DNA from 3 places in the Mesorhizobium sp. M0715 genome. Region 3 is predicted to be linked to each of the others. Evidence: predicted binding sites of a transcription regulator. Region 3 holds the regulator's gene; each other region holds the start of a gene.

Region 1 (9,655 bases), on a different contig from region 3:
CGGTGAGATACACGCCATCGTCGGTGAGAACGGCGCCGGCAAATCCACGCTCATCAAGCTTCTGACCGGCGTCATGCCGCGCACCTCCGGAGAGATCGCCTGGGAGGGCCAACCGGCCGCCCTGGCCACGCCGCACGAGGCGATGGCGCTCGGCATCAATGCCGTGCACCAGGAAGTCGTGCTGTGCCGTCACCTGACGGTCGCCGCCAACATGTTCCTAGGCGAGGAGAATTCACGCTTCGGCATCCTGCAGCAGCGCGCCATGGTCAGGCAGGCGCAGACGATCATCGACGACCTCGGTTTCGACCTGCCGGCGCATGTCACGCTTGGCGACCTGACCATCGGCCAGCAGCAGTTGATAGCCGCCGCCCGCGCCACCGTGCGCGGCACCAAATTCCTGATCTTCGACGAGCCGACCGCCTACCTCACCCGCAAGGAGGCCGACCAGCTTTTCACCCTGATCCGTCGGCTGAAGGGCGAAGGCGTGACGATCATCTACATCAGCCACCGTATGGAGGAAGTGTTCGAGCTCGCCGACCGTGTTTCCGTGCTGCGCGACGGCACGCTGGTCGGCACCCGCAACATCGCCGAGACCAACGATGCCGAGCTGGTCAAGATGATGATCAACCGCTCGATCGAGCAGGTCTATCATAAGGAGCATTTCACGCCGGGCGCCGCCATCATCGAGGCGAGGAGCCTGTCCGGCAAGGGCTTCGAAAATGTCTCGATGACGGTCCGCGCCGGCGAAATCGTCGGACTCTATGGCCTGATCGGTGCCGGACGCAGCGAGTTCGTCACCACGCTTTACGGCCGCCACCGCAAATCCGCCGGCCAGATCCTCTGGGAAGGCAAGGAGGTGCAGGTCAATTCCGAGCATGACGCGATCAAGCTCGGCATGGCGCTGGCGCCGGAGAGCCGCCGCGACCAGGGCCTCTGCCTCAACCTGCCGGTCGGCTTCAACCTGAACCTCCCGATCTACAAGCGTATCTCGAACAATCTGCTGATTTCGAGCACGCAGGAGAAGACGCAAGCCGATCGCCAGATCGCCGATCTGCGCATCAAGACACCGACGCGCGGCGCGCTGGCATCCAGCCTGTCGGGCGGCAACCAGCAGAAGATCGTCATCGGCAAATGGCTGGCGCACGGCGCCAAGCTGTTCATCTTCGACGAGCCGACGGTCGGCGTCGATGTCGGCACCAAGGCCGAGATCTACCGCCTGTTCGGCGCACTTTTGTCAAAGGGCGCCGGCATCATCCTGATCTCGTCCTATCTGCCGGAAGTCTATGAACTCGCCGACACGCTGCATGTGTTCCGGCGCGGCAAACTGGTGGCGACGCACGGTTTTCACGCCGCCAGCCACGAGGATATTCTTACTCAGGCGCTCGCCGAGAAACAAGAAAAGCTGGGAGGACAAATATGAGCACCGAGGCGATTGCCGTCGAAAAACCGAAGCGCAACTATAATGTCCTGTTTGGGCTGACGCTTTTGGCGCTGCTGGTTCTGCTCTGGATCCTTCTCTCCGTGGCGACGACGAGCTTCGCCTCCGCCAACAACATGGCCAATCTCTTGCGCCAGGGCTCGATGATCGCCATCATGGCGGTCGGCCAGACTTTCGTCATCATCACCGGCGGCATCGACCTGTCGGTCGGCGCCGTGGTCGGTTTCGCCACCGTGGTCGTGGCCATGATGATCAATGCCGGCTTCCCCATCTGGCTCGCCATTCTGGTGACGCTGCTGGTCGGCGTCGCCATCGGCATGTTCCACGGCTTCGGCATCGTCAAGATGGGCCTGCCGCCCTTCATCATCACGCTGGCAACGCTGACCTCGCTGCGCGGCATCGGCCTTTTGATGACCAACGGCAATTCGATCAACATCAACAGCGACACCTTCACCGCCTTCTCGCGCAATTCCTTCATCGGCATCCCCAACCTGTTCTGGATGGTGATCCTGGTCGGCATTCCGGCCTATATTTTCCTGCACCACAGCCGCTGGGGCCGATACCTGTTTTCGGTCGGCTCCAACGCCGAGGCCTCGCGCCTGTCCGGCGTCAATGTCCAGCGCACCATCTACATGGCCTACACGCTGTCGGGCCTGTGCGCCGCCTTTGTCGGCGTGCTGCTGGCGGCCCGCATCGGCATCGGCAACCCGACGCAGGCCGAGGGCTGGGAGCTGCAGGCGATCGCGTCTTCGGTCATCGGCGGCACCTCGCTGTTCGGCGCCGTCGGCTCGGTGCATGGGCCGCTGCTCGGCGCCTTCATCCTGGCCACCATCAACAACGGCGCCAACCTGCTCAACGTCAACTCGTTCTGGCAGCGCATCATCACTGGCGCGCTGATCATCATCATCGTCTACTTCGACGGCCTGCGCCGCCGCGGCAAGTAGCGATCCCGCAATCAACCGCCGGCCCGCCACACCAACGGGCCGGCGATTTCATGACTGGATTAGCGCATGAAAGCCGTCCTCTGCCGTTCGCCCGGCGATCTTGTCCTTGAAGACCGGCCCGCACCAGAGGCACCGCCTCCCGGCTGGGCGCTGGTGGCGGTCAGCCATGTCGGCATCTGCGGCACCGACTACCACATTTTCGAGGGCAAGCACCCATTCCTCGCCTATCCCCGCATCATGGGCCATGAGGTGTCGGGAACGATCCTCGAGACCGGCGACGGCGTCGATCTTGCCGTTGGCGAGCCGGTCGTCATCAACCCCTATCTTTCCTGCGGCAAGTGCATCGCCTGCTGGCACGGCAAGCCGAATTGCTGCGTCAGGATCGAGGTGCTGGGCGTGCATCGCGACGGCGCCATGTGCGAACGGATCCTGGTGCCGGCGCAAAATCTCTATCCGGCCAACGGCCTGTCGCTGGCCGACGCCGCCGCAGTCGAGTTCCTGGCCATCGGAGCGCATGCCGTGCGGCGCGCTCGCGCCGACCCTGGCGCCCGCACGCTGGTCATCGGCGCTGGCCCGATCGGGCTCGGTACCGCCATCTTCGCCCGCATCGCCGGGCTCGACGTGACGCTGCTCGACATGAGCAGTGAAAGGCTCGCCTTCGCCGCGAACGAGCTTGGTTTCCAGACCCTCGACGGCTCGCGCGGCGCGGTGCCCGATCTGGTCAAGGGAGCGACATCAGGCGAAGGCTTCGATGTCGTCTTCGACGCCACCGGCAACACCCAATCGGTGCAGTCGGCTTTCGCCCATGTCGCGCATGGCGGAACGCTGGTGCTGGTCTCCGTCGTCAAGGACGACATCAGCTTTTCCGATCCGGAATTCCACAAGCGCGAGATGACGCTGATCGGCAGCCGCAACGCGCTGCGCGCCGACTTCGATCACGTCGCCGCCTCGATCCGCAACGGCGCCGTGCCCCTGGCCAAGCTCGTCACACACCGCACCACACTCGCCGGCACGCCGCGCGATCTCGCCCGCTGGGCACACGAGAAATCCGGCCTGATCAAGGCTGTGATCGAGGTCGGATAGAGGCGCCTGTTCGACACGAATTCGGAGATCGTTGAGCGCCCAACTTGGTAGATCTGATGCTTTGGCGACTAGCCGCAACATCCATCGCTTCGTCATCCTATGGCGGAGCGAGGAGCGAAGCGACGCGGCGCAGACCATAGGATCCATGCCGTGACCTGAGAGCGTTGCTTCGGTGCAGAATTCTGCGCCGCTGCGCTCTTCGCCCGAGATCGCGGCATGGATCCTTGGGTCTCCGCGACGGAGCTGCGCTCCTGCTTCGCCCAAGGATGACGACGTTAGCTACAGCGCCGACAGCTTCAGCTCCACCCGCTCGGCCGGGAAGCGCGACTCGGAAAACTGGATCGGCTGGCCGTCCGGCGTGACGTTGACGGCAACCGTGACCAGCACGATGGCGCCCGGCAGCAGGTCGAGGTCGGCAAGGTCCGCCGCATCGGCATGGCGCGCCGACAGCACGGTCGATTGCCGGAGATAGTCGTCGATGCCGAAACGCGCCAGCGATGCGGTGATCGAGCCGGTTTGCGCCATCGCGGCATCGATGCCGGCAAAGCGCCGGGCCTCGAACCAGCCGGCAGCACGCGACACCGGCCGTCCGTCGGCTTCGCCGCGCGTTTCCAACCGGATCACATCGGCTCCCCTGGCAAGGCCAAGGCCCTCGGCAACGCGCTGGCTGGCCGGCTCGATCGACGAGGCGAGCAGGACGATGTGCCGTTCCGTCGTTTGCCCTTGCAGCCCTGTCGAAAAGCGTGTGCGCGCGCCGATCGGATAGGACAGCCGCTTGCGCGACAGTACGAAGGTGCCGCGCCCCTGCTCGGCCCGCAGCACGCCTTCCCTTACAAGGGCCGATATGGCGCTGCGCACCGTGTGACGGTTGACGCCATAGCGTTCTGCCAGCGCCACCTCCGGCGGCAACGCTGCATTCTCCGTGAAATCGCCGATGGCGATCGCATGCAGGATCTTGTCGGCGATCTGCCGCCACAGCGAAACGCCACTGCGCCGCTCGATGCTGTCCGCTGCCAGCCGCCCGACTATCATTGCCCCAACCTTCCAGCGCCCAGTCTTATATCGCTGTCATCCACCCGTCATGGACACGCGTTAGATAATAGGTATAATTTGTATAGTTGTCTATATCAATAGACAAATTGACAAAGAGGAATGCTGCTGATGCGAGGACAGGAAGCCCGCGACCAGGCCGAGCGCAAGGCCGCCATGGCGACACTGGCGCAATCCAGCGGCGATGACATCGTCCGGCTCTGGAATGAAGCCGGATTGCCTTCGGAAGCAGAACTGCTGCGCGGCCCCGAGACCGGGCTGGTCACCGTGCGCGGCCGCATCGGCGGCGGCGGCGCGCCCTTCAACGTCGGCGAGGCGACCGTCACCCGCGCCACCGTCCGGCTGCCCTCCGGGCAGGTCGGACATTGCTATGCGCTTGGCCGCGACAAGCAGAAGGCGAAGCTGGCGGCCATCGCCGACGCGCTGTGGCAGGACCCTGCCCGCCGCAATGAAGTCGAGACCGGACTGATAGCGCCCCTGCGGTCGGCTCTGACCGCAGCGCATGAAAAACGCCGCGCCGAGACGGCGGCAACGAAGGTGGATTTCTTCACCATGGTTCGCGGAGAAGACTGATGGACATTGCAGCGCAATCGATAGAGGGCGGTTTCGCCGATCCGGTCTTCAATGCCCAGACGGTGTTCCGCGCCGTCATGGACGCAATGGCGCGGCCAGGCAGCGTGCAGCCGCTGCCGGCCTTCGCCCGCCCGCCGGCGCCGCTCTCGGCGGCCGCCGGCGCCATCGCACTGGCGCTGTGCGATAACGACACCCCGCTCTGGCTCGACCAGACCCTGCAAGCTTCCACCGCGATCAGACCCTGGCTTGGGTTCCACACCGGCGCGCCATTGGCCAACACACCGGCCGATGCGCATTTCGCCTTCATCGCGGCCCCGGCCGAGATGATGTCGCTCGATGGTTTTTCGCAGGGCACCCAGGACTATCCCGACCGTTCGACCACGCTGATCCTGCAAGTCGGCGATCTCGTGTCCGGCACGCCGCTGTTGCTCGAAGGTCCCGGCATCGAAACCAGCGCCACGATCGCGCCGGCACAGATGCCGCGCCATTTCGTCGAGCAGTGGAAGCAGAACATCAAGCGCTTTCCCAGAGGCGTCGACATCATACTCGCCACATCAGATGGCATTGCCTGCCTGCCGCGCACGACGCGCATCAAGACAATGGAGGCGTAAAAAATGTATGTCGCGGTAAAAGGTGGCGAAGCCGCAATCGCCAACGCCCACAGCCTGCTTGCCGACCGCCGACGCGGCGACCGTTCGGTGCCGGCCCTTCGCCTCGACCAGATCGTCGAGCAGCTGGCGCTCGGCGTGGATCGGGTGATGAGCGAAGGCTCGCTCTACGACCGTGAGTTGGCGGCACTCGCAATCGTCCAGGCGCGCGGCGACCTGATCGAGGCGATCTTCCTGGTGCGCGCCTATCGCACCACGCTGCCGCGCTTCGGCTACACCAGGCCCATCGACACCGCCGGAATGCTGGTCGAGCGGCGCGTGTCGGCGACCTATAAGGACCTGCCCGGCGGCCAATTGCTCGGGCCCACATTCGACTACACCCACCGGCTGCTCGATCCCGAGCTTGCCGCCGGCGCCGACGTCGCCGAGCCCTTGCGGCGCGAGACGGAAGCGCAAGCCATGCCGCGCGTATCGGCGATCCTCGCCCGCGAAGGCTTGATCGAACCGGACGGCGACATGCCGCAGGACCATGTCCCCGGCGACATCACCCGCGAGCCGCTGGAATTCCCGATGGCGCGCGACATCCGCCTGCAGGCGCTGTCACGCGGCGACGAGGGCTTTTTGCTGGCGCTCGGCTATTCCACCCAGCGCGGCTATGCCCGCAACCATCCCTTCGTCGGCGAGATCCGCATCGGCGAGGTCGAGCTTGAGCTCGACGTGCCCGAACTGCCCTTCGCTGTCCCGCTCGGCACTGTCCGCGTCACCGAATGCCAGATGGTCAACCAGTTCAAAGGCTCAGCCAAGGCGCCGCCGCAGTTCACCCGCGGCTACGGCCTGGTCTTCGGCCAGAGCGAGCGCAAGGCGATGGCGATGGCGCTTTGCGACCGGGCGCTGCGCGCCTCCGAACTCGGCGAGGATGTCGTCGCCGCCGCGCAGGACGAGGAGTTCGTCATTTCGCATTCCGACAACGTCCAGGCGACCGGCTTCGTCGAACATCTGAAGCTGCCGCACTATGTCGACTTCCAGGCCGAACTCGACCTCGTGCGCCGCATGCGCGCCGAATACGACGCCCGCGGAAATGCCGACATGCTGGAAGACAAGAAGGAGGCGGCGGAATGAGCCTAGTCGCCCGACCCGCCATCACCGCCACCGCTGTCGTGCGAATGGTCGCCATGCCCGCCACTGTAGCCGCCGCCGATGCCAACGCTCTCGCCATGCGCGCCTTCCCTGGCTGCGGGAAAAACCATTCTTCGGAGGATAAACGCGACCACGCCGACGAACGCCAGCAGCAGAATTCCGATATGCAGCCAAGCGGTCTGGGTCATCCGATTTCGCCCCTGTTTCCGCGTCCTGGACGCCAATTCAATAGCACAATGTGGATGTGATCGCCATGACCGACATCGCCACCTACAACTTCGCCTATCTCGACGAGCAGACCAAAAGGATGATCCGCCGGGCGATCCTCAAGGGCATCGCCATTCCCGGCTACCAGGTGCCGTTCGCCTCGCGCGAAATGCCGATGCCCTATGGCTGGGGCACCGGCGGCGTCCAGGTCACCGCTTCAATCATCGGCCCCGATGATGTCTTGAAGGTGATCGACCAGGGTGCCGACGACACCACCAACGCAGTCTCGATCCGTGCCTTCTTCAAGAAGGTCGCCAACGTCGCGGTGACCACCGACACAGCCAGCGCCACCATCATCCAGACCCGTCACCGCATCCCCGAGCGTCCGCTGACGGCGGGCCAGGTGCTTGTTTATCAGGTGCCTATCCCTGAGCCGCTGCGCTTCCTTGAACCGCGAGAGACCGAAACGCGCAAGATGCATGCGCTGGAGGAATACGGCCTCATGCATGTCAAGCTCTACGAGGACATCGCCAAACACGGCCGCATCGCCACCACCTATGCCTATCCGGTCAAGGTCGAGGGCCGCTATGTGATGGACCCGTCGCCGACGCCGAAATTCGACAATCCCAAGATGCATCGCTCACCGGCGCTGCAGCTGTTCGGCGCCGGCCGCGAAAAGCGCATCTATGCGGTGCCGCCGTTCACCGACGTGGTCAGCCTCGACTTCGAGGATCATCCGTTCGAGGTGCAGACCTTCGACCAGCCCTGCGCGCTGTGCGCGGCCGAGAATGTCTATCTCGACGAGGTCATCCTCGACGACCATGGCGGCCACATGTTCGTCTGCTCGGACACAGACCATTGCGAGAAGCGGCGCAACGCCCCTACCTCCCCCTTGTGGGGAGGTCGCGCCGAAGGCGCGGGGGGTCTTGACCAATCTACGGCCCACTCAACCCCCACCCCGGCGCTGCGCGCCGACCCTCCCCACAAGGGGGAGGGTAAGGAGAAGCAATGACCGACGAACCGCTGCTGCGCGTCTCGGCACTTTCCAAATTCTACGGCTCGCGCGTCGGCTGCGACAACGTCTCCTTCGACCTGTGGCCGGGCGAAGTCCTGGCTGTGGTCGGCGAGTCCGGCTCCGGCAAGACGACATTGCTCAACTGCCTGTCGACGCGGCTGCTGCCCTCCTCCGGCACCGCCAGCTACCGCATGCGCGATGGCCAGTTCCGCGAACTCTACCGCATGAGTGAGGCCGAGCGCCGCTTCCTGATGCGCACCGACTGGGGGTTTGTCCACCAAAACCCGGCCGACGGCCTGCGCATGACGGTATCGGCCGGCGCCAATGTCGGCGAGCGGCTGATGGCGGTCGGCGACCGCCACTACGGCAAGATCCGCGCCACCGCGGTCGACTGGCTGTCGCGCGTCGAGATCGACGAGGACCGCATCGACGACGAACCGCGCGCCTTTTCCGGCGGGATGCGCCAGCGCCTGCAGATCGCCCGCAACCTCGTCACCGGCCCGCGTCTGGTGTTCATGGACGAACCGACCGGCGGCCTCGATGTCTCGGTCCAGGCGCGCCTGCTCGATCTGTTGCGCGGGCTGGTCACCGATCTCGGCCTGGCGGCCATCGTCGTCACCCATGACCTTGCCGTGGCGCGGCTGTTGTCGCAGCGCATGATGGTGATGAAGGACGGCCGCGTCGTCGAAAGCGGCCTCACCGACCGCGTGCTCGACGACCCGCGCGCGCCCTACACCCAGTTGCTCGTTTCCTCGATTCTGCAGGTTTGACGATGAAGTCTCAAAGCGCGTGTTCGCGAAACCTTGGCGCGAGGCACCCCCCTCTGGCCTGCCGGCCATCTCCCCCGCAAGGAGGGAGATCGGCTGTCCCTGCTGCGTTCACCAATTACCAAGGCTGCAAGAAAAGCGCCGCGAGTGAAGCTGCCAATCTCCACCCTTGCGGGGGAGATGGCCGGCAGGCCAGAGGGGGGTGCCTCGCGCCGACACCTCGCAAACACCCGCTTCGAGATTTCACCGTTATTCCGCACATGCAATTCCATTGGCCAGAGGGGGGTGCTGGCCCGCAAACCAACAGCGATTGGAGGACCTTCTGATGCCGACGCCCCTCGTTGTCTCAGACGTCGCCAAGAGCTTCACCATGCATCTGCGCGACGGCATCAAATTGCCTGTTATCGCCGGTGTCTCGTTCTCGATCAGGGCCGGCGAATGCACCGTGCTCGGCGGCCCGTCCGGTGCCGGCAAGAGCTCGATCCTGAAGATGCTCTACGGCAACTACGCCGTCGACGAAGGCCAGATCATCGTCAGCCACGATGACGGGCTGATCGACCTCGCCACTGCCAGCCCGCGCACCGTGCTTGCCGTGCGCCGGCAAACGATCGGCTATGTCAGCCAATTCCTGCGCACCGTGCCGCGCGTTTCGGCGCTGGATGTCGTCGCCGAACCGCTGGTCGAGCGCGGCGAGGATCGCGAGATTGCCCGCGGCAAGGCACGCGCCTTGCTGGCGCAGCTCAACCTGCCGGAGAAACTCTGGGCATTGCCACCTGCGACCTTCTCCGGTGGCGAGCAGCAGCGCGTCAACATCGCACGCGGCTTCATCACCG
Region 2 (9,655 bases), on a different contig from region 3:
CAGCCCTTGGACCAGGCCAGCGCGCACTCGGGAAGGTAGAAGGCTACCAGCACTGCAAGGGCGGTTGCCCAGAGGCTGAAGCCGGCACTGGCCGCGGCAATCAGCGCAAGCACCAGAGGCACCACGGCGCCGGTCAGGATTTCGGGTGCGAAGAACAGCGGGAAAGTGACGCGGCGCAGGCGCGCCCAACGGGCCTGACGCGACCAGATCTCGTCAAAAGAGCGCCGGCCAAGCGGCTGCTCGAAGGGGGCGGCGACGAGATTGACGCGCAGGCCGAGACCGTTCACCAGCTTGGTCGCGGCGGCATCCTCCGCGATCTCGGCGGCCAGCCCGCGGATGCCGCCATTGGCGTCGAGCATCGGCTTGTTCCAGAGCATGCTCTTGCCCTGGGCAAAGCCAAGGCCGAGCGCATCGCCGGCATATTGCCAGCGCGCCTGCAGCGTGTTGAGGAAAGCGCATTCGACCTCGGCCCAGAAGCCGGCCGGCCGCGAGCCGATCGGCGTCGAGCAGACAAGGCCGGTGCCGGGCCGCCAGGCAGCCATCAGATGCTGGATGTAGTCCCTCGGCATCAGCACGTTGGAATCGGCCAGGACGACCCAGTCGTGCCGCGCCGCCTCCCAGCCCTTGACGCAATTGTTGAGTTTCGGATTGGCGCTGATGCGGTCGTCGCCGACAAGCAGCCGGGCCGGCACTTTCGAAAACCGGACGATCGTCCTGTTTATCAATTTGACCACCGGATCGTCGGCATGGGCGACGCAGAAAATCAACTCGTAGCGCGGCCAGTCGAGCGAGAAGGCGCGCTCCAGCGTCTCCTGCGTGAACGGCTCGACGCCGCGCGACGGCACGACGATCGACACCGGCCGTCGCTTGCCGGCCGGCGCGGCAATGGCGCGGCGCCGTTTCAGACGCGAAGCGGCGAGCACGATGCTGGCGAGATTTGAGAGAATGAGGGCAGTTGAAAGCGTGGCGGCTATGAGAGTGAGTTCCATCGAGATCCGGTCACTCCAGGAAAACCGGTCCGCCAGAACAATCTGGCTGGCATGACGACCGATTCAACAATTCGACAGAGCGCCCGAGTCGCGCGGCACTGGTCGGCGCACACCATCATTGTCATGTGTCACTTAAATGACATTCTTTGCCGCCACCTGCGGTTCCGTCCGCAATGACAGGACGCGCACCGTTGACCAGCCCGCGTGGAGCGCCGAAAGTTCGACTTAGAGCCTGTTCCATCCCGATTGAACCGGGATGGGGCTCTATCTCTGTTTCTTTGAGCATGATCTTTTCTGAAAACCGGTTCCCACTTTTCAGGATCATGCTCTAGATTGTTTTGGAGCCGCTTATGTATAGCGCCGTCACGCGCAACATCGAAGTGCAGGTCAGGCCGTTCTATCTGGAGGACCGTTCGGATCCCTCGGAGAACCGCTATGTCTGGGGCTATCAGATAATGATCGACAATCAGTCGGACGATTTCGTGCAGCTTCTGTCGCGCTATTGGCACATCACCGACGGCACCGGCCGGGTCGAGGAAGTGCGCGGCCCCGGCGTGGTCGGCGACCAGCCCGAACTCAATCCCGGCGACAGCTACCAATACACGTCCGGTTGCCCGCTCTCGACACCATCCGGCATCATGGTCGGGCACTACACGATGCGCAACAAGCGGGGCGAGACGTTCGACATCGCCATTCCGGCGTTTTCGCTGGACCTGCCAGGGACGCGGCGGACGGTGAATTGATTTCGCCTCACCGGCCGCTCCGCGGCCGGTGAGGCGTGGTTTTTTCTCTACTGGGCCGCAAATTCCGCCGGATCGAAGTCATATTGCTTCGAGCAGAATTCGCAGGCGACGTGGATGCCGCCGTCCTCTGTACTGTCCTTGATCTCCTGCGCGGAAAAACCCTCGAGGATGCCGCGGATCTTGTCCTTGGAGCACGAGCACTGGTCGGCGACCGGAACGCCGCCGAAGACGCGCACGCCATGCTCGTGGAACAGCCTGTAGAGCAGCCGCTCGGCGCCGATCGTCGGGTCGATCAGTTCGGTCGGCTCGATCGTACCGAGCAGCGCCAGCAACTCCTGCCAGGAATTGTCGGCCCGATCGTGGATCTCCTCGCGCGGATCGCCATCGCCACCCGGCAGGTCCGGGACGCGCATGCGCTCGGGCGACTGCGGCAGGAACTGCGCCAGGATACCACCGGCGCGCCACTGCTCGCGGGCGCCGCCGGGACCGGGCGTCAAAAGCTTGGCCACCGACAGCCTGAGATCCGTCGGGATCTGCTCCGACTGACGAAAATAGGTGCGCGCAGCATCCTCCAGCGTCTCGCCGTCGAGCTGGACGATGCCCTGATAGCGCTGCGTGTGAGCGCCCTGGTCGATGGTCAGCGCCAGCACGCCGCTGCCGAGCAGCGTCTGCTGGGAGGTTTCGCCGGCCGCGACCAGCGCTTCCAGCCGGTCGGCATCGAAACGCGCATAGGCGCGCAATGCCGAGGGCGTGGAAAAATCCGCGACCAGCATGTCGACAGGCCCGTCGGTGCGGGTCTGCAGGATGAATTTGCCCTCGAACTTCAGCGAAGTGCCGAGCAGCACGGTCAGCACACAGGCCTCCGCCAGCAGGCGGGCGACCGGCTCGGGATAATCGTGGCGGCTGAGGATGGCGTCCAGCATCGGCCCGAGTTGGACCGTGCGGCCCCGCACATCGAGAGGGCCGACCTCGAACGGCACGACGTGATCGTCGCCGGCATAGCCGAATTCGCCGAGTTTGGGGTGATGTTCAGTCACTTGATAGGTTTCCAACATGACAAAGCTCCGGGGCGCGGCCATGCCGCCCTCCGGGGCGCATGCGTCGAAACGCGCTGTTTTTGCGTGATGGCCCGCAGATAGGCATCACACCTCCGGAGATCAAGCGCCGAGGCACCAGGCGAGCACGGCCTTCTGGGCATGGAGCCGGTTCTCGGCCTCGTCGAAGACCACCGAATGCGGTCCGTCGATGACCTCGTCGGTCACCTCCTCGCCACGATGCGCCGGCAGGCAGTGCATGAACAGCGCGTCCGGTTTGGCCCTGGCCATCAGCTTGGCGTTGACCTGGTAGGGCGAGAACACATTGTGGCCGCGGGCGCGATGCTCCTGGCCCATCGACACCCAGCAATCGGTGACGATGCAGTCGGCCTGATCGACGGCTTCCTCGGGCGAGCGGGTGAAGTGCAGCTTGCCGCCATGCGCCTGCGACCAGTCGATATGCTTCTGCGCCGGCTCACTGCCCTCGGGCACGGCGACGTTGAGGTTGAAGCGGAACCGGGCCGACGCCTCGATCAGCGAATGCAGCACATTGTTGCCGTCGCCGGTCCAGGCGATGGTCTTGCCGGCGACCGGACCGCGATGCTCCTCGAAGGTCATGATATCAGCCATCAGCTGGCAGGGATGGGTGTCATCGGTCAGTCCGTTGATCACCGGCACGGTGGCGTTCTCGGTCAGTTCCAGCAGCCGCTCATGCGAGGTGGTGCGGATCATGATCGCATCGACATAGCGCGACAGCACCTTGGCCGTGTCGGCAATGGTCTCGGAGCGGCCGAGCTGCATTTCGGTGCCGGTCAGCATGATGGTCTCGCCGCCGAGCTGCCGCATGCCGACGTCGAAGGAGACGCGCGTGCGCGTCGACGGCTTGTCGAAGATCATCGCCAGCACCTTGCCTTCGAGCGGTTTGGTGCGCTCGCCGGCCTTGAGGCGGGCCTTTCGCACCACCGCATCGTCCAGCATCAAGCGCAGATCGCCTTCGGAAACGGCGGAAAGATCGGTGAAATGGCGAACTGACATCAGGAATGTTTCCGGATTACTTCGCGGCGGCGGAGGCGATCGCCTCCGACAGGCCCTTGGCGCCGGCGCGGATGCGGTTGAGCGCGTCATGGATCTCGGCGTCGGTGACGGTGAGCGGCGGCAACAGGCGAATGACGTTGTCGCCGGCCGGAACCGCCAGCAGGTGCTGGTCGCGCAAGGCCATGTTCACCTTGGTGTTGGGCATGGCGCATTTGAGCCCGAGCATCAGCCCGGCACCCCTGATGTCCTCGATGATTTCGGGAAACTCGTCGGCGACCGACGCCAGCCCCTGCTTCATCAGCAGCGCCTTGCGCTGGACGTCTTCGAGGAAGCCGTCTTCCAGCACGACATCGAGCACGGCGTTACCGACTGCCATGGCAAGCGGGTTGCCGCCGAACGTGGTGCCATGCACGCCAGCGGTCATGCCGACGGCCGCTTCATCCGTGGCAAGGCAGGCGCCCATCGGGAAGCCGCCGCCAATACCCTTGGCGATCGCCATGATGTCCGGCGTTACACCTGACCATTCATGCGCGAACAGCTTGCCGGTGCGGCCGATGCCGCACTGGACCTCGTCGTAGATCAACAGCAGGCCGTGCTGCTCGCACAATTGCCTGAGCCGCTTCAGGGACTGCGTCGGCACCGGGCGGATACCGCCCTCGCCCTGCACCGGCTCGATCAGGATGGCGGCCGTCTCCGGCGTGATCGCCTTTTCGGCGGCGTCGATGTCGTCGAAACTGACCTGATCGAAACCTTCGACCTTGGGGCCGAAGCCCTCGAGATATTTGTACTGGCCGCCGGCCGCGATGGTCGCCAGCGTGCGGCCATGGAAGGCACCTTCGAAGGTGATGACGCGGAAGCGCTCGGGGTGTCCGTTGACGAACTGGCAGCGGCGCGCCGTCTTGATCGCGCATTCCAGCGCCTCGGCGCCGGAATTGGTGAAGAACACCTTGTCGGCGAAGGTGGCGTCGGCCAGCCGCTCGCCAAGCCGGCTCTGCCCGGGGATCTCGTAGAGGTTGGAGACATGCCACAGCTTGGCTGCCTGCTCGGTGAGTGCGGCGACCAGATGCGGATGGCTGTGGCCCAGCGAATTGACGGCGATGCCGCCGGCAAAGTCGAGATATCGCTCGCCCTTGTCGGTAATCAGCCATGTGCCTTCCCCGTGGTCGAAGGCCAGGGGTGCGCGAGCAAAGGTCTCGTAAAGCGCCGAACCGCTCATTATATGCGTCTCCGGTACCGGAAAATCAAAAAAGCCGCCAAAGCGGCGGCCTGTGCGGCTTATCCCGTTTTTCGGCCATGAAGTCAACGAAAACGTCGCGTAGTGGCGCGCGGCAAGCCCCCTGACGGGACGCCGGCTCATAAGCGACCGGGCAAGTTGGGGAAAACCGAAAAAACCGATTCGTGTTGCACTTGGGACTCTTGTCACCGAGTCAGCGCATAGAGTAGTTGTAGTCGAGAAATAACTAGATTTCGTGCGGCGGACCTAATCACCAGATATATGTGGTGTCTGCCCCGGCAAATGTTGCCGGGTCGGGAGAAGGATTCCGATTGCCGCACGCTTAGAGGAGCGCGGTCTCATGAACTGGACTGACGAGCGGGTAGAACTCTTGAGAAAACTGTGGTCGGAGGGTCTGAGCGCAAGCCAGATTGCTGCGCAGCTTGGAGGGGTCAGCCGCAATGCGGTCATCGGGAAGGTGCATCGGCTGAAACTCTCGGGCCGCGGTCGCTCGACCGCCACGCCGGCACGCCAGAAAAAGGCGGCACAAGGATCGACCGTCCAGAAATCGGTATCACGCGCTGCAACCACGGCACGCCATGTCACGACATCGATCGGCGCGACGGCCTTGCAGACACAGTTCGACGCCGAACCGGTGGCGCGCCATTATATCCGTCCGGTTGAGAATGTCGTGCTGCCGATCTCGCGGCATCTGCAGCTGGTCGAGCTGACCGAGCGGACCTGCAAATGGCCGAACGGCGATCCGCTTTCAGAGGACTTCCATTTCTGCGGCAACGATGCCGCCGAAACCGGTCCGTACTGCAAGTACCACGCCCGCGTGGCATTCCAGCCGGCATCGGAGCGGCGGCGGAGCCGATAGTTAGGGATTGGGCAGTAGGCAGTAGGCAGTAGGGGCAATATGCTCTGAATTTCTTGCCCTACTGCCTACTGCCTACTGCCTACTGCCTACTGCCTACTGCCTACTGCCTACTGCCTACTGCCTACTGCCTACTGCCTACCCTCACAGCCACCCGTTCTTCCTGAACCGCCAGTAGAGAAACGTGCAGATCAGCACGATAGCGCCCAGCACCACCGGATAGCCGTATTCCATCTTCAGTTCCGGCATGTCGCTGAAGTTCATGCCGTAGATGCCGGCGAGCGCCGTCGGCACCGCCAGGATTGCGGCCCAGGAGGCGAGCTTCTTGGTGTTCGCGGTTTCCTGACTCTGGCCGACCAGCAAGCTCGCCTCGAAAGCGAACGCCAGCACCTCGCGCAGACTGTCGATCTTCTCCTGGACGGTGCGGATGTGATCGGTGACGTCGCGGAACAGCGGATGCATGGCGGTGTGTATCTGCGGCAGCTCGGCGCTGGTCAGCCGTCGGCAGACTTCGACCAGCGGAAGCGCGGCATTGCGCAGGCGTAGGAGATCGCGGCGCAGCATATAGAGCCGTTCGATGTCGGGAGCGGTCATCGGCTTCAGCAGAACCTTGTCCTCGATCGCCTCGACCTCGTCCTCGATCTGCTCGAGCACCGGCATGTAATTGTCGACGATGAAATCGAGAATGGCGTAAAGGACGAAATCCTCACCCTTGGCCAGCGAGTGCGGGCAGCTTTCCCAGTGCTGCCGAACGGCGGCATAGGACGTCGAAGGACCGTGCCTGACGCTGACGATGTAGCCTGAGCCAACAAACAAATGGGTCTCGCCGAAGGTGACCCGACCGTCGATCAGCTGCGCGGTGCGAGCGACGATGAACAAGGCGTCGCCATATTGCTCGATCTTCGGCCGCTGGTGCGGGTGCTCGGCATCCTCGATTGCCAGCTCATGCAGGTGAAATTGCGCCTGGACGCGCAGCAACAGGTTACGGTCGGGCTCCAATAGGCCGATCCAGACGACATGACCGGATTTCTTTGCCCATTCGCCGGCTTCCTCGATGGGAATGTCGGCGATGCGGCGCCCGGCCGTGTAGACGCCGCAAGCGATAATGCCGGATGTCGGCCCAGGCGCCGGGGTCAGGTTCCGAACATTTTCCATCACGACCTCCCGGAGCAAATCCACGGACGAGGATAGAGGCAAAGCCCGGAAAGCTTAGCGTAAATCGGATTACGGTTCGAGAGGCGCGTTCACTTCAGCGGCTGCGTCCCGGAAAGGCTGATTTTGTCGGTCTTGTCGCCCTTGGGCCGCTCAGCCGGCAACTGATCGCCGGTGACGATGTAGTAGATGGTCTCGGCTATGTTGGTGGCGTGATCACCGATACGCTCGATGTTCTTGGCGCAAAACAGCAGATGCGTGCAGGGCGTGATGTTGCGCGGATCTTCCATCATGTAGGTCAGCAATTCGCGAAACAGCGATGTGTACATGGCGTCGATCTGGTCGTCACGATCGCGCACGAAGCCGATTTTCTCCACCGAGCGAGACGCGTAGACGTCGAGCACTTCCTTGAGCTGGGTCAACGCCAGGTTGGACAGAGCCTCGAGGCCGCGGAACAGGCTGGTTGGCTGGCGTCCGTCGGTGACGGCGACCACCCGCTTGGCAACGTTCTTGGCGAGATCGCCAACCCGTTCGAGGTCGGCGGAGATGCGAATGGTCCCGACGATCTCGCGCAAATCCCCCGCCATCGGCTGACGCTTGGCAATGATGATGATCGCCTTGTCGTCGATTTCGCGCTGGCCCTCGTCCAGTACGGTATCGTCGCGGACGACCTTCTGGGCAAGGCCTGGGTCGGCATTGACGAGAGCGGCGACCGCCTGTTCGACCATGCGCTCGGCATGGCCGCCCATCGCGGCGATGCGCTTCGACAGATATTTCAACTCCTCGTCATAGGCGCTGACGATGTGCACGGACTGCATGGCAAAATGCCTTCCCACGGGATGTTTTGATTTTGAGTCGTTTCCTCGAATCCCCGCTGATACGCTAGCCGGATGACAGAAAAAAGAAACAGTCCCCTTGAATTAGGGCGATATCAGTGCGTCGGCAAATGAACCGAGAATGCCGCGCCGTTGCCGACTTCGGACTTGATCGAAAGCCGGGCGTTGTGGCGCGTCAGTATATGCTTGACGATCGACAGGCCGAGGCCGGTGCCTTTCTGGGTCCGGCTGGTCTCGACGTCGACGCGGTAGAAGCGCTCGGTAATGCGCGGAATGTGCTCCTCGGGAATGCCGGGGCCAAAGTCCCTGATCGTCACGTCGATGCCCGGCTCTGATCCGGCATCGCCATGCGCTATGGATACAACCACGCGCCCACCAGACTGCCCGTATTTGCAGGCGTTTTCCAGGAGGTTCTCGAAAACCTGGAAAAGCTCATCTCGATCGCCAGGCACATGAAGCGGCCCATCGGCGTAGTGCCGCTCGATGGCAACGGCGTTTTCGCTGGCCAGCGGTCCGAGCGAATCGATGACGCTGTCGACTGTCTGCCGCAGGTCCACCTCGGTTCCCGGCTTCAGATAGGGTTTCATCTCGAGCCGCGACAGCGACAACAAATCGTCGATCAGACGCGCCATGCGACCGGTCTGGCTCTGCATGATCTGCAGAAACTGGTCGCGCGCCGCCGCGTCGTTGCGGGCTGGCCCGCGCAGCGTTTCGATAAAGCCGGCGATTGAGGCGAGCGGCGTGCGCAGTTCATGGCTGGCATTGGCGATGAAGTCGGCGCGCATGCGGTCGATCCTGCGTGCTTCGCTCTGGTCCTTGAACACCAGCACATAGAGATCGGTGGCGTGACCGACCGAGGACACGCTCACCCGGTAGGCCCGTTCGACCGGCAGCTTCTCCATGTAGTCGACGACATCCGAGGCAACATCGCCGGATAGCACGCCGTCCAGCAGGGTCTGCATCTCCGGTGCCCGGAATTTCAGCGACAGCGACATGCCTGGCGCGATGCCACCGAAAGCGGCGAAGGCGGCGGCGTTGGCATGCACGATGGTGGCAGCCCGGTCGAAGATGATCAGCGGATCGGCGACGGCGGCGGCCAGATATTCGCCCGAGAGCCGCTGCAGGCCGATGGCCTCGATGGCAGCGCCGCTGTCGGTGGATTGGCGCGCGGCGGCGGTCGGCAGTATAGCCGCTGCAAGCAGCAACAGCAGCGCCGCGGGGACGACATAGGCTGAAATCCCGGCCAAGGCATAAACAGCGAGAACCGCAACAATACCGGCCGCAAGCAGCCAGCGGCTATTCCACAGCCGTGCGGCCATGGTTTGCGTGACGCCTCTCTGCTCTGTGTCCAGGTCAGCCATTCGCTCGTGACCTGCCCCCCAATGTCTTCGCACCCGGTCGCACGGTGGCGGAAAACTTCCACCAGATCGCTTGCCGCATGACCCCGAAAATCGGGAATCGATTTTCGGAAAGGATCATGCGCAAATTAAAAGTGCTACAGCGTCCTTTGCGCATCCAAACGGACGCGCGGCGCTGTAGTGGCTCCCCATAGCATGAGTCCGGAAGCTGGAAAGGGTTCGTCTCGATGAAAAAAGCCAAGGAAAGTCCCGCCGCGCCAACTTCGGGGCCGCTGAAGATCAGGATCGGCGGCAAGGAGAGGGAGTTCGACATCGATAATCCCGTGCTTCCCGACTGGGTCGAGGACAACAAGCTGACCGCCGGCGGCTATCCCTACGACAAGAAGATGAAAAGCGACGAGTATGACGAGATGCTCGA
Region 3 (9,655 bases):
GCCTTCGCGCTCGGCCTGACGCTGTTCGCGCTGACGTTGGTGATGAACATCGTCGCGCTCTACATCGTGCGCAAATATCGGGAGCAGTACGAATGACCGACATTTCCATGGATACGATGGTCAGGGCGGCGGCCCATCCGCGCCGCGACATCGGCCTGAAGGCCCGTTACGCTGCCGAGCGCCGATTCCGCATCTATGGCGTCGTGGCGATTTCCGTAGGCCTGGCGTTCCTGGCAATCATGCTGATCACCATCGTCTCGAAAGGCTACACCGCCTTCTGGCAGACGACGGTATCACTGCCGATCTCGTTCGACGAGAAGGTGATCGATCCTTCCGGCAAACGCGCAACCGATCCGAGCGTTCTGATCAAGGCGAATTATCCCAAGCTCGCCGAAAACGCGCTGGTGGCCAAGCTCGGCATCAATCCCGACGATAAGCCGGCGATCAAGCAGCTCAAGGGCTTCCTGTCGGAAGGCGCCCGCGTCCAGTTGCGCGACATCGTTGCCGCCGATCCGTCCGTGATCGGCACGACGCGCGACGTCAACATCCTCGCCGCCGCCAATCTCGACTCGGCTTTCAAGGGTCAGATCGACCTCAGCGTCGAGGAAGCGCGACGCAAGGTCTCGGACCAGCAGATCACCTGGATGAACAAGCTCAAGGCCGAGGGCGCGATGGCCGAGCACTTCAACAGCGGCCTGTTCACCTACGGCGCCTCCAGCCGCCCGGAAACCTCGGGCATGGGCGTGGCGATCATCGGCTCGTTTTATATGATGGTGATCGTGTTGCTGCTGGCGCTGCCGATCGGCGTCGCCGCCTCCATCTATCTGGAGGAGTTCGCCAAGAAGAACCGTTTTACCGACCTTATCGAGGTCAACATCAACAATCTGGCCGCAGTGCCGTCAATCGTCTTCGGCTTGCTCGGCCTCGCGGTGTTCATCAATTTCCTGGGCATGCCGCGCTCTGCCGCCTTCGTCGGCGGCCTGGTGCTGACGCTGATGACGCTGCCGACGATCATCATCGCGACGCGAGCCGCACTTGCAGCGGTGCCGCCGTCGATCCGCTCGGCAGCTCTCGGTCTTGGCGCCTCCAAGATGCAGATGGTGTTCCAGCACATCCTGCCGCTTGCCGCGCCCGGCATCCTCACCGGCACCATCATCGGTCTGGCGCGTGCGCTCGGCGAAACCGCGCCTCTGCTGCTGATCGGCATGGTCGCCTTCGTCGCCGATCCACCGACGACGCCTTTCGATCCGGCCACCGCGCTGCCGGTGCAGATCTATATGTGGGCGAACGAGGCCGAACGCGCCTTCGTCGAGCGTATGTCCGGCGCCATCATCATCCTGCTCGTCTTCCTCATGGCCATGAACATCACCGCGATCGTGCTTCGGCGTCGGTTCGAGCGGCGCTGGTAGAAAAAAGGCATCTTGGTATGAACATCATGACCGAACAGTCCCTTGAAAACGCAGTGGGCGACAAGATGAAGTCGAACGAAGTAATCAAAATGCGCGGCGACAAGGTCGGCGTGTTCTATGGCGAGAAGCAGGCGCTGTTCGACGTCGATCTCGACGTCCGCCTGAACCAGGTGACGGCGCTGATCGGCCCCTCCGGCTGCGGCAAGTCCACCTTCCTGCGCTGCCTCAACCGCATGAACGACACCATCGATTCAGCACGGGTAACCGGCAAGATAACGCTCGACGAAGAAGACATCTACGACAAGAACATCGATGTCGTCGAACTCAGGGCGCGCGTCGGCATGGTGTTCCAGAAACCCAATCCGTTCCCCAAATCGATCTACGAGAACGTTGCCTATGGTCCGCGCATCCACGGATTGGCCAAGCGCAAGGCCGACATGGACCAGATCGTAGAGTCGAGCCTGAAGAAGGCGGCGATCTGGAACGAGGTCAAGGACCGTTTGCAAGAACCTGGCACGGGTCTTTCCGGTGGCCAGCAGCAGCGTCTGTGCATTGCACGCGCCATCGCCGTGTCACCCGAGGTGATCCTGATGGACGAACCGTGTTCGGCGCTCGACCCGATCGCCACCGCTCGCGTCGAGGAACTGATCGACGAACTGCGTCAGAACTATACCATCGTCATCGTCACCCATTCGATGCAGCAGGCAGCGCGCGTGTCGCAGCGCACCGCGATGTTCCATCTAGGCTATCTGGTCGAGGAGGGCGCCACCGACAAGATGTTCACCACCCCCGACGACAAACGCACCCAGGACTACATCACCGGCCGGTTCGGCTGAGCTCAGGCATACGAGGGACGAAGATCATGGGTGAACATACCGTCGCATCTTTCGATGAGGATCTGGAGCAGATCAGCCAGCTGATCCGCGACATGGGCGATCTCGCCCGCTCGATGGTCAGTGGCTCGACCAGGGCTTTGCTCAATTCGGACAATGCGCTGGCGCAGCGCGTGGTTTCCGATGATGCCATCATGGATGCACGCCAGCGCGAGCTGGACGATCGCGCCATCACGCTGATCGCCAAGCGCCAGCCAATGGCCAACGATCTGCGTGCGGTGGTCGGTTCGATCCGCATGGCCGGCGACCTTGAGCGCATCGGCGACCTTGCCAAGAACATCGCCAAGCGCGTCGGCACTGTCGGGCTGAGTGTCACGCCGCACGACCTTTCGCATTCGATCGACGCGATGGCGCAACTGGTGCTGATCCAGGTGCAGGGGGTCGTCGACGAGTACGCCGCCGCCGACCCGGCAGCGCTTGCCACGCTCAGAAACAATGACGAACGCATCGACGTCAAATACACCTCGGTGTTCCGCGAGCTGCTGACCTACATGATGGAAGATCCCCGCAACATCACGGCGTGCACGCACCTGTTGTTCTGCGCCAAGAACCTCGAGCGGATCGGCGACCACGTGACCAACATCGCCGAAAATGCCTACTATGTTTTGACCGGCACGCAGCTGCCAGCCAATCGTCCGAAGCAGGACGAGACGGCAATGTCCGCGCCAGCGGCATAACAGGGGTGACCAGCCGATGATCGCACCACGCATCATGGTGGTGGAGGATGAGGAGCCGCTAGGCGTGCTGCTCCGCTACAATCTTGAATCCGAAGGTTACCAGGTCGAGGTGGTGACGCGCGGCGACGAGGCCGAAATCCGGCTGCAGGAGAACGTTCCCGACCTTCTCGTGCTCGACTGGATGGTGCCGGCGGTTTCCGGCATCGAACTCTGCCGGCGCCTGCGAATGCGCCCAGAGACCGAGCGGCTGCCGATCATCATGCTGACCGCGCGAGGCGAGGAAAGCGACCGCGTGCGCGGCCTGTCGACCGGCGCCGACGACTATCTGGTCAAGCCGTTCTCGACGCCGGAGTTCATGGCCAGGGTCAAGGCGCTGCTGCGCCGGGCCAAGCCGGAAGTGCTGTCCAGCGTGCTAAAGGTCGGCGACATCGTGCTCGATCGCGAGTCGCACCGGGTCTATCGCAAGAAGAGCGAGATCCGGCTCGGGCCGACCGAATTCCGCCTGCTCGAATTCATGATGCGCCACCCCGGCCGCGTGTTCTCGCGCAGCCAGCTGCTCGACAATGTCTGGGGCGAGACGATTTACATCGACGAACGCACTGTCGACGTGCACGTCGGCCGGCTGCGCAAGGCGGTCAACAACGGCCGCATGCCTGATGTCATCCGCACCATCCGTGGGGCGGGTTACGCGATCAGGGAAGACTAGGTGGCTGTTCCGTCCCGATAGATCGTGACCGGGAAAACTCGATTAGCACGTGGTCGCCAACAGCCGCGAAGAGTGGAATGTTGCACTCGTCTCATCGATGGGGAGCGAGCACGTGACGCTTTGGCCCAAATGCGGTCATTCGAAACCTGATGAGGATGACCGCTCTTGGCGGTACGTCGCCATCTTGCCCGCAGACTCCGACCAGAAAGCCATGCAAGAATAAATTTGAGTTAACTTAGATATACGTTCGTTAAACGACGTGTGTTCTGCATAAATATACGATTTTACTAAATTGCTTCAATTTACATTGAGCCATCACCTCCTTATTCATTATCCGCCTTCCGATTATTGCGGTCTCGGATCGAATGACGATTCCGTGGAACGATCTCGTTCCTTGCAGCGTTGCTTTGGGAGCGGTCGCCGGACCTTTGACCAGGTCGGACACCATGAGGAAGGATTTCTGATGAGCACGGTCTTAAACGCCAAAGGCATCCCTCTTGCCTACACCGGCGCTTCCACTCATTGGTTCTCGGCCACCGGGTCTGGACCGGAACTGCATGGCACCTCCGGCAACGACTCCTTCTGGGGAGACACCGGCGTCACTGTCACGATCCACGGAGGCGCCGGCGACGACTACTATCATCTCTATTCCACCAACAACAAGGTGGTCGAGGATCCTGGGGCAGGGATCGACACGATCGACACATGGATGAGCTACAAGCTCCCTGACAATTTCGAGAACCTCGTCGTTACCGGCACCAACCGATTTGCGTTCGGAAATGCGTTGGACAACATCATCAAGGGCGGGTCAGGTCACCAGACGCTGGATGGCGGCAAGGGAAATGATGTCCTGATCGGCGGCGATGGCGCCGATACTTTCGCCATCTCCAAAGGTAATGGAAGCGATCTTATCTTCGATTTCGGTGCGACCGATGCGCTCCGCCTTAACGGCTACGATTTCACTTCGTTCGATGCCGTCCGTTCACAGATGGTCCAAGTGGAATCGAACGTGATGCTGAACCTCGGATCCGACGAAATCCTGGTGTTCAAGAATACGACCATCGACAAGCTGCAGCCCACCCAGTTCGAACTTCCGATAGACAAGTCCGCAATGACGCTGTCCTTCTCCGACGATTTCAACACGCTGAGCCTTCGGGACGGGCAGGACGGCACCTGGAATTCCAATTTCTGGTGGGGAGCGCCGAACGGCAGCACGTTGAGCAGCAATGGTGAGTTGCAGTGGTATATCGACGCCAATTATGGCCCGACGAGTTCGGTCCATCCGTTCAGCGTTGAGAACGGCGTCCTCACCATCACCGCCGCGCAGGCGCCGGAGGACATCAAGCCTCTGATCAACAACTACGAATACACCTCGGGGATCCTGACGACCCACGACACCTTCTCGCAAACCTACGGCTATTTCGAAATGCGGGCGGATCTTCCTGAAACAGCCGGAGCCTGGCCGGCGTTCTGGCTGCTTCCGGAGGACGGATCGTGGCCGCCGGAGCTGGACGTTGTCGAAACGCGCGGCCAGGACCCGAACACGCTCTACATGACGGCGCATTCCAATGAGACGGGAGCGCACACGAAGGTTTCGTCAACGGTGAACGTTGCGGATACCGACGGTTTCCACACCTATGGCCTGCTCTGGACGAAGGATGAGCTTGTCTGGACCTACGATGGTGTAAAGGTCGCTCAAGCAGCGACGCCGGCCGACATGCACGATCCCATGTATATGCTGGCCAATCTCGCGGTGGGCGGCATTGCCGGCCAGCCTCCTGACCATCTGGCTACGCCAGCGGAGATGAAGATCGACTACATCCGCGCCTATACGCTGGACGACCTGCAGCACCACCCCTTGGACATCGCCGGCGACCATTCGGTCTAAGCGACGCCCTTATGTTGGGGCCATGAGCCGTTAGGAGCGCGGGAATGATTGCACGGTCTGATCTGCGGGCAGTCTTGAGGCGCGCCATCGCCGATGTCGGTGTTTTTTCGTTCCTCATCAACATCCTGCTATTGGTGATCCCCCTTTATCTGTTGCAGGTCTATGACCGCGTCCTGCCTTCCTCCAGCGTCGAGACGCTTCTTTACCTCTCTGCTATCGCGGTTCTCGCACTCGCCTTTCTCGGTCTCCTCGATGCGGTCCGCTCCGTTTACACGCAGCGCGTTGCAGCCATTGTCGACAACAGACTGGGCGCGAGGACATTCGCCGTCTCGCTGGAGGCTAAGTACGCCGGGGGAGCAGCCCTGCCTCCACTGCGCGACCTTGCCTCGGTATGCGCCTTCATCAGGTCACGCGGCGCGGCGGTCTTGTTCGACCTGCCGTTTGCTCCGTTCTTCCTCGCCCTGCTGTACCTCATCCACCCTTTGCTGTTCTGGCTTACGCTGGCGGGATCTGGGCTGTTGCTTGCGATGGTCCTGGCAAATCAGTTTGCCATCGGCAAGAATGATGCCTTGTCGGCGGAACGCTCGGCTGTTGCCAGCCTGTCGGAGCAGGCCTTTGCCCGGAATGCGGAGACGCTGCGCGCCATGGGCATGATCCAAAACGCCGCGCGAGTGTGGGGAAGGCACGTGGCGGAGGCGCTAGTCCTGCATGACCGTTCGTCGATGGCCAACGCGATTTTCAGTGGAACGTCGCGAGCCGTACGCATGATGCTTCAGCTAGCAATACTGGGTGTCGGAGCATGGCTCGTGCTGCAAGGGAAGATGACGGCCGGCATGATCTTCGCGTCTTCCCTGGTGTCGTCCCGTGCGCTGCAGCCGCTCGACCAACTGATCGGGTCATGGCGGCAGATCGTCGACGCCAGACGATCGTGGAAGCGTTTGGACAAGGCGCTTTCCGCCCATCCGGCACATGCGCAAAAACTGACCTTGCCGGACCCGTCCGGCGAAATTGTCGTGCAGGGCCTCATCTTTGTCGCGCCGAACGCCACGCCAGGCACCGAACCCATCATCAAGAGACTGAACTTCCGCATCGGCGCAGGCGAAGCGGTGGCGATAATAGGTCCGAGCGGAGCCGGCAAGTCCACCCTGGCAAGATTGCTTGTCGGTGCGATTCAGGCAACCAGCGGCTGCGTCAGGATTGACGGCGCCGATCTCAGAACCTGGGACGAGAAGCAGCTTGGCCGGCATATCGGATATCTCGCTCAGGAGGTGGAGCTCTTTCCCGGATCGATCGCGGAAAATGTCGCCCGCTTTGAACCCGATGCGAATGACGCCTCTATCGTCGAGGCAGCAAAGAATGCCCGGGCGCATGAGCTGATACTGGAGCAGCGAGACGGCTATCAGACCAGAATAGGTTCGTCGGACAGAACACTGTCGGGCGGCGAACGCCAAAGGATCGGGCTGGCGCGCGCTTTTTACGGCAATCCGCATGTTCTCGTTCTGGATGAGCCCAGTACCCATCTCGACGGCAGCGGCGAAGCCGCGCTCGAAGAAGTGCTTGCCGCCGCGAAAGCGGCGGGCGTTACGACAATCGTGATAACGCACCGCCCTTCGGTCGCCGCAGCCTGCGACCGCGTGATGCTTCTACGCAGCGGAGTGATCGAAGCCTTCGGTCCAAGCGGCGACGTGATGCGGCAGCCGATCGCCGGCATCGGCCTTGCCCCACAGCGCAGCATGGCGGTGACAGGGTCTTTTGCAACGACGAACCGCGGCACCCCTCATAGTGTCCGCTTTGGATCGTAGAAGATGACAGCACAGAGCCTCGTCCGGGAAGGCACAGCACGCACCGACATTCGCCGGGTGGCATTCACCGGATACGCGGCAATGGCGATATTGGTGGGTTGCTTTGGCTATTGGGCGGTCAGTGCACCGTTGTCCGGCGCGGTCATCACGCAAGGCAAAATCTCGGCGACAGGCGGGAACATCCTCATCCAGCATCCCGAGGGCGGCATCATCCAAGAGTTGCTCGTCCATGAGGGTGATCGCGTGCAACAGGCCCAGGAACTGATCCTGCTGGATCGAACAGCCGCGCAAGCCGAACTCAACCGGCTGACGAGACAGTCGATCGCGTTGAAGGCCAGCGCTTCGCGGCTGGAGGCGGAACGCGACGGGTTGGATCGGCTTGCGCCAATCACAGAGGCTGCGCCAGCACCGTTCCAGCACAATTTCGAGGTCCTGGTTCAGGAACAGCGGAAGGAATTCAACGCCAGGCTCGCCCGATTTCGATCCGAACAATCGATCCTCAGGCAACGGGTTGCCATGCATCGCCAGTCTGTTGTCGGGTTGCAGGCCCAGAAACAGGCCATTCAGCAACAGGCCGAAGTCGTGAAGAAAGAACTGGGCATCAAGACCAGCCTTTTGGACAAGGGCCTCACCAATCGCACCGAATATTCGCAGCTTTTGCGTAGCGAGGCAGATCTCGTCGGGCAGGCAGGGGCGCTGGAGGCAAATCTTGCATCGGCCAACACCCAGATCGTCGAAGCGCAGGAGCAGATAGAGCGCCTGACCACGCAACGCGTGGAGGAAGCCCTGACGAAACTCGACGAGGTACGTTCTTCGCTGGCTGACATTGACGAACAGATGCGGGCATCCGAGGCAGTGCTGCGGCGGACGACGATCAAGGCGCCAGCGGCGGGCATCGTGGTATCGTCCACCTACAATTCCAAGGGCAGCGTGATTGCCCCCGGCGAGAAGATCATGGAGATTCTGCCTACGGCATCGGGCTTGATCGTCGATGCACGGCTGCCGCCGAAAGACATTGACCAGGTTCGTGTCGGCCAGCCGGCAAAACTGCGACTATCAGCGTTGAACATGCGGCTCACCCCTGAGATTTCAGCCATGGTGACACAGGTTTCCGCAGATCGGCTCATCGATCAGGCTACGCATGAACCCTATTTCCGCGCCAAGCTGAAGATTGCCGCCGACTTGCCGCCCGGAGTGAAAGCGGAGCAGCTTTACCCTGGAATGCCGGTAGAAGCGTTCATCGGCACCGGCGAACGGACCTTCTTCGAGTATCTCGTACGGCCGATGCGCGATTCCTTCGCGCGCGCTTTCACGGAGCGGTAGATGTTGCGGACCGCGCAATTTTGACCCTGGCCCTCACGCCACGCTCTTTCCGGCGCTCCCTCTCGCCTGCACGCCCGGCGCAAAAATCTCCTGATCGACGAAGATCAGTGCCCGCATGGCGCAGCCTTCGCGGATCAGTGGCAGTTCGTTCGGCTCTGTGTCGAAGGAAATCGATTTTGAGTGCTGGCCGCCGGCGGTCTGGGCAATCGCCTCGCGCAGTGCCGGCTCTATCAGGTCGAAGGCGGCCGCGCTGACGCCGACCATGGCAACGGGCGCCGGATCGATCAGCGCGAACAGGCTGCCGAGGCCGTAGCCGAGCGCTTCGCCGGCCTTGCGATAGGCTTCCCGTTCGGGTCCGTCACCTTCGCGGGCCGCGGCAGCCAGGGCGCGCATGTCGGCGTCGCTGACATCGGCGACGGGTTCTGCATCCTCGCCCATCTGCCTGGCGTTGCGCCAGATGGCGTAATTGCCCGCATAGGCTTCGACGCAGCCGCGCCGTCCGCAGCGACAGAGCGCGCCGTTCGGCCGATGGATCATGTGGCCGAATTCGCCGCCCGAAGAATGGGTGCCGGTGAACAATTCGCCCTTCAGCACCAGTCCCATGCCGATGCCGTGCGACAAAAGGATAGCGATGAAATCGTCGCGGTAACGATCGGGGTCGCGCCAGCGCAGCGCCACCGCCATCATGTTGCAGTCATTCTCCATTATGGCGGGGATGCCGAACGCGTCTTCGAATATGTCAGCGAAGGCGATGTCGGTGTGCGGCGTGATCGGCGACCACAGCATGGCGCGGGCACGGGTGTCGGTGATGCCCTGGATGGCCAGCGCGATGCGGGCGATGCTGCGCACGTCCAGGTCGGGATCTGCCAGGCGGCGCCGCACGATTGCCGTGCATTCACCGATCAGCGACTCGCGCGACATCGTCAGCGTGTCCAGCCGGCGCTGTTCCTCGGATAC

Evidence for each region. The regulator PhoB, encoded in region 3, activates phosphate uptake and scavenging genes when phosphate is short. The targets are predictions, from matches to a motif close to TGTCATNNANCTGTCAT.
Region 1: phnF (phosphonate metabolism transcriptional regulator PhnF) is a predicted target of PhoB. The motif match lies at 4,532-4,548, and genes of this name have one in related genera.
Region 2: NKI21_RS20620 (ceramide glucosyltransferase) is a predicted target of PhoB. The motif match lies at 1,115-1,131, and genes of this name have one in related genera.

What each region holds. Positions count from the first base shown of each region.
Region 1 is NZ_JAMYPL010000020.1:127,006-136,660, forward strand. It holds gene NKI21_RS22720 (sugar ABC transporter ATP-binding protein) at 1-1,420, shown strand, start outside; gene NKI21_RS22725 (ABC transporter permease) at 1,417-2,382, shown strand; gene NKI21_RS22730 (zinc-binding alcohol dehydrogenase family protein) at 2,449-3,465, shown strand; gene phnF (phosphonate metabolism transcriptional regulator PhnF) at 3,745-4,494, opposite strand; gene phnG (phosphonate C-P lyase system protein PhnG) at 4,627-5,088, shown strand; gene phnH (phosphonate C-P lyase system protein PhnH) at 5,088-5,699, shown strand; gene NKI21_RS22750 (carbon-phosphorus lyase complex subunit) at 5,703-6,815, shown strand; gene NKI21_RS22755 (hypothetical protein) at 6,818-7,021, opposite strand; partial or broken gene NKI21_RS22760 (alpha-D-ribose 1-methylphosphonate 5-phosphate C-P-lyase PhnJ) at 7,087-7,914, shown strand; gene phnK (phosphonate C-P lyase system protein PhnK) at 8,049-8,825, shown strand; gene phnL (phosphonate C-P lyase system protein PhnL) at 9,148-9,655, shown strand, end outside.
Region 2 is NZ_JAMYPL010000018.1:848-10,502, reverse strand. It holds gene NKI21_RS20620 (ceramide glucosyltransferase) at 1-989, opposite strand, end outside; gene apaG (Co2+/Mg2+ efflux facilitator ApaG/CorD) at 1,340-1,732, shown strand; gene NKI21_RS20610 (Hsp33 family molecular chaperone) at 1,780-2,811, opposite strand; gene argF (ornithine carbamoyltransferase) at 2,890-3,801, opposite strand; gene NKI21_RS20600 (aspartate aminotransferase family protein) at 3,818-5,017, opposite strand; gene NKI21_RS20595 (GcrA family cell cycle regulator) at 5,376-5,894, shown strand; gene NKI21_RS20590 (magnesium and cobalt transport protein CorA) at 6,036-7,046, opposite strand; gene phoU (phosphate signaling complex protein PhoU) at 7,136-7,861, opposite strand; gene NKI21_RS20580 (ATP-binding protein) at 7,975-9,240, opposite strand; gene ppk2 (polyphosphate kinase 2) at 9,465-9,655, shown strand, end outside.
Region 3 is NZ_JAMYPL010000017.1:73,810-83,464, reverse strand. It holds gene pstC (phosphate ABC transporter permease subunit PstC) at 1-96, shown strand, start outside; gene pstA (phosphate ABC transporter permease PstA) at 93-1,409, shown strand; gene pstB (phosphate ABC transporter ATP-binding protein PstB) at 1,427-2,245, shown strand; gene phoU (phosphate signaling complex protein PhoU) at 2,272-2,979, shown strand; gene phoB (phosphate regulon transcriptional regulator PhoB) at 2,996-3,685, shown strand; gene eglC (endo-1,3-1,4-beta-glycanase EglC) at 4,149-5,573, shown strand; gene NKI21_RS20170 (type I secretion system permease/ATPase) at 5,648-7,375, shown strand; gene NKI21_RS20165 (HlyD family type I secretion periplasmic adaptor subunit) at 7,379-8,698, shown strand; gene NKI21_RS20160 (ROK family protein) at 8,732-9,655, opposite strand, start outside.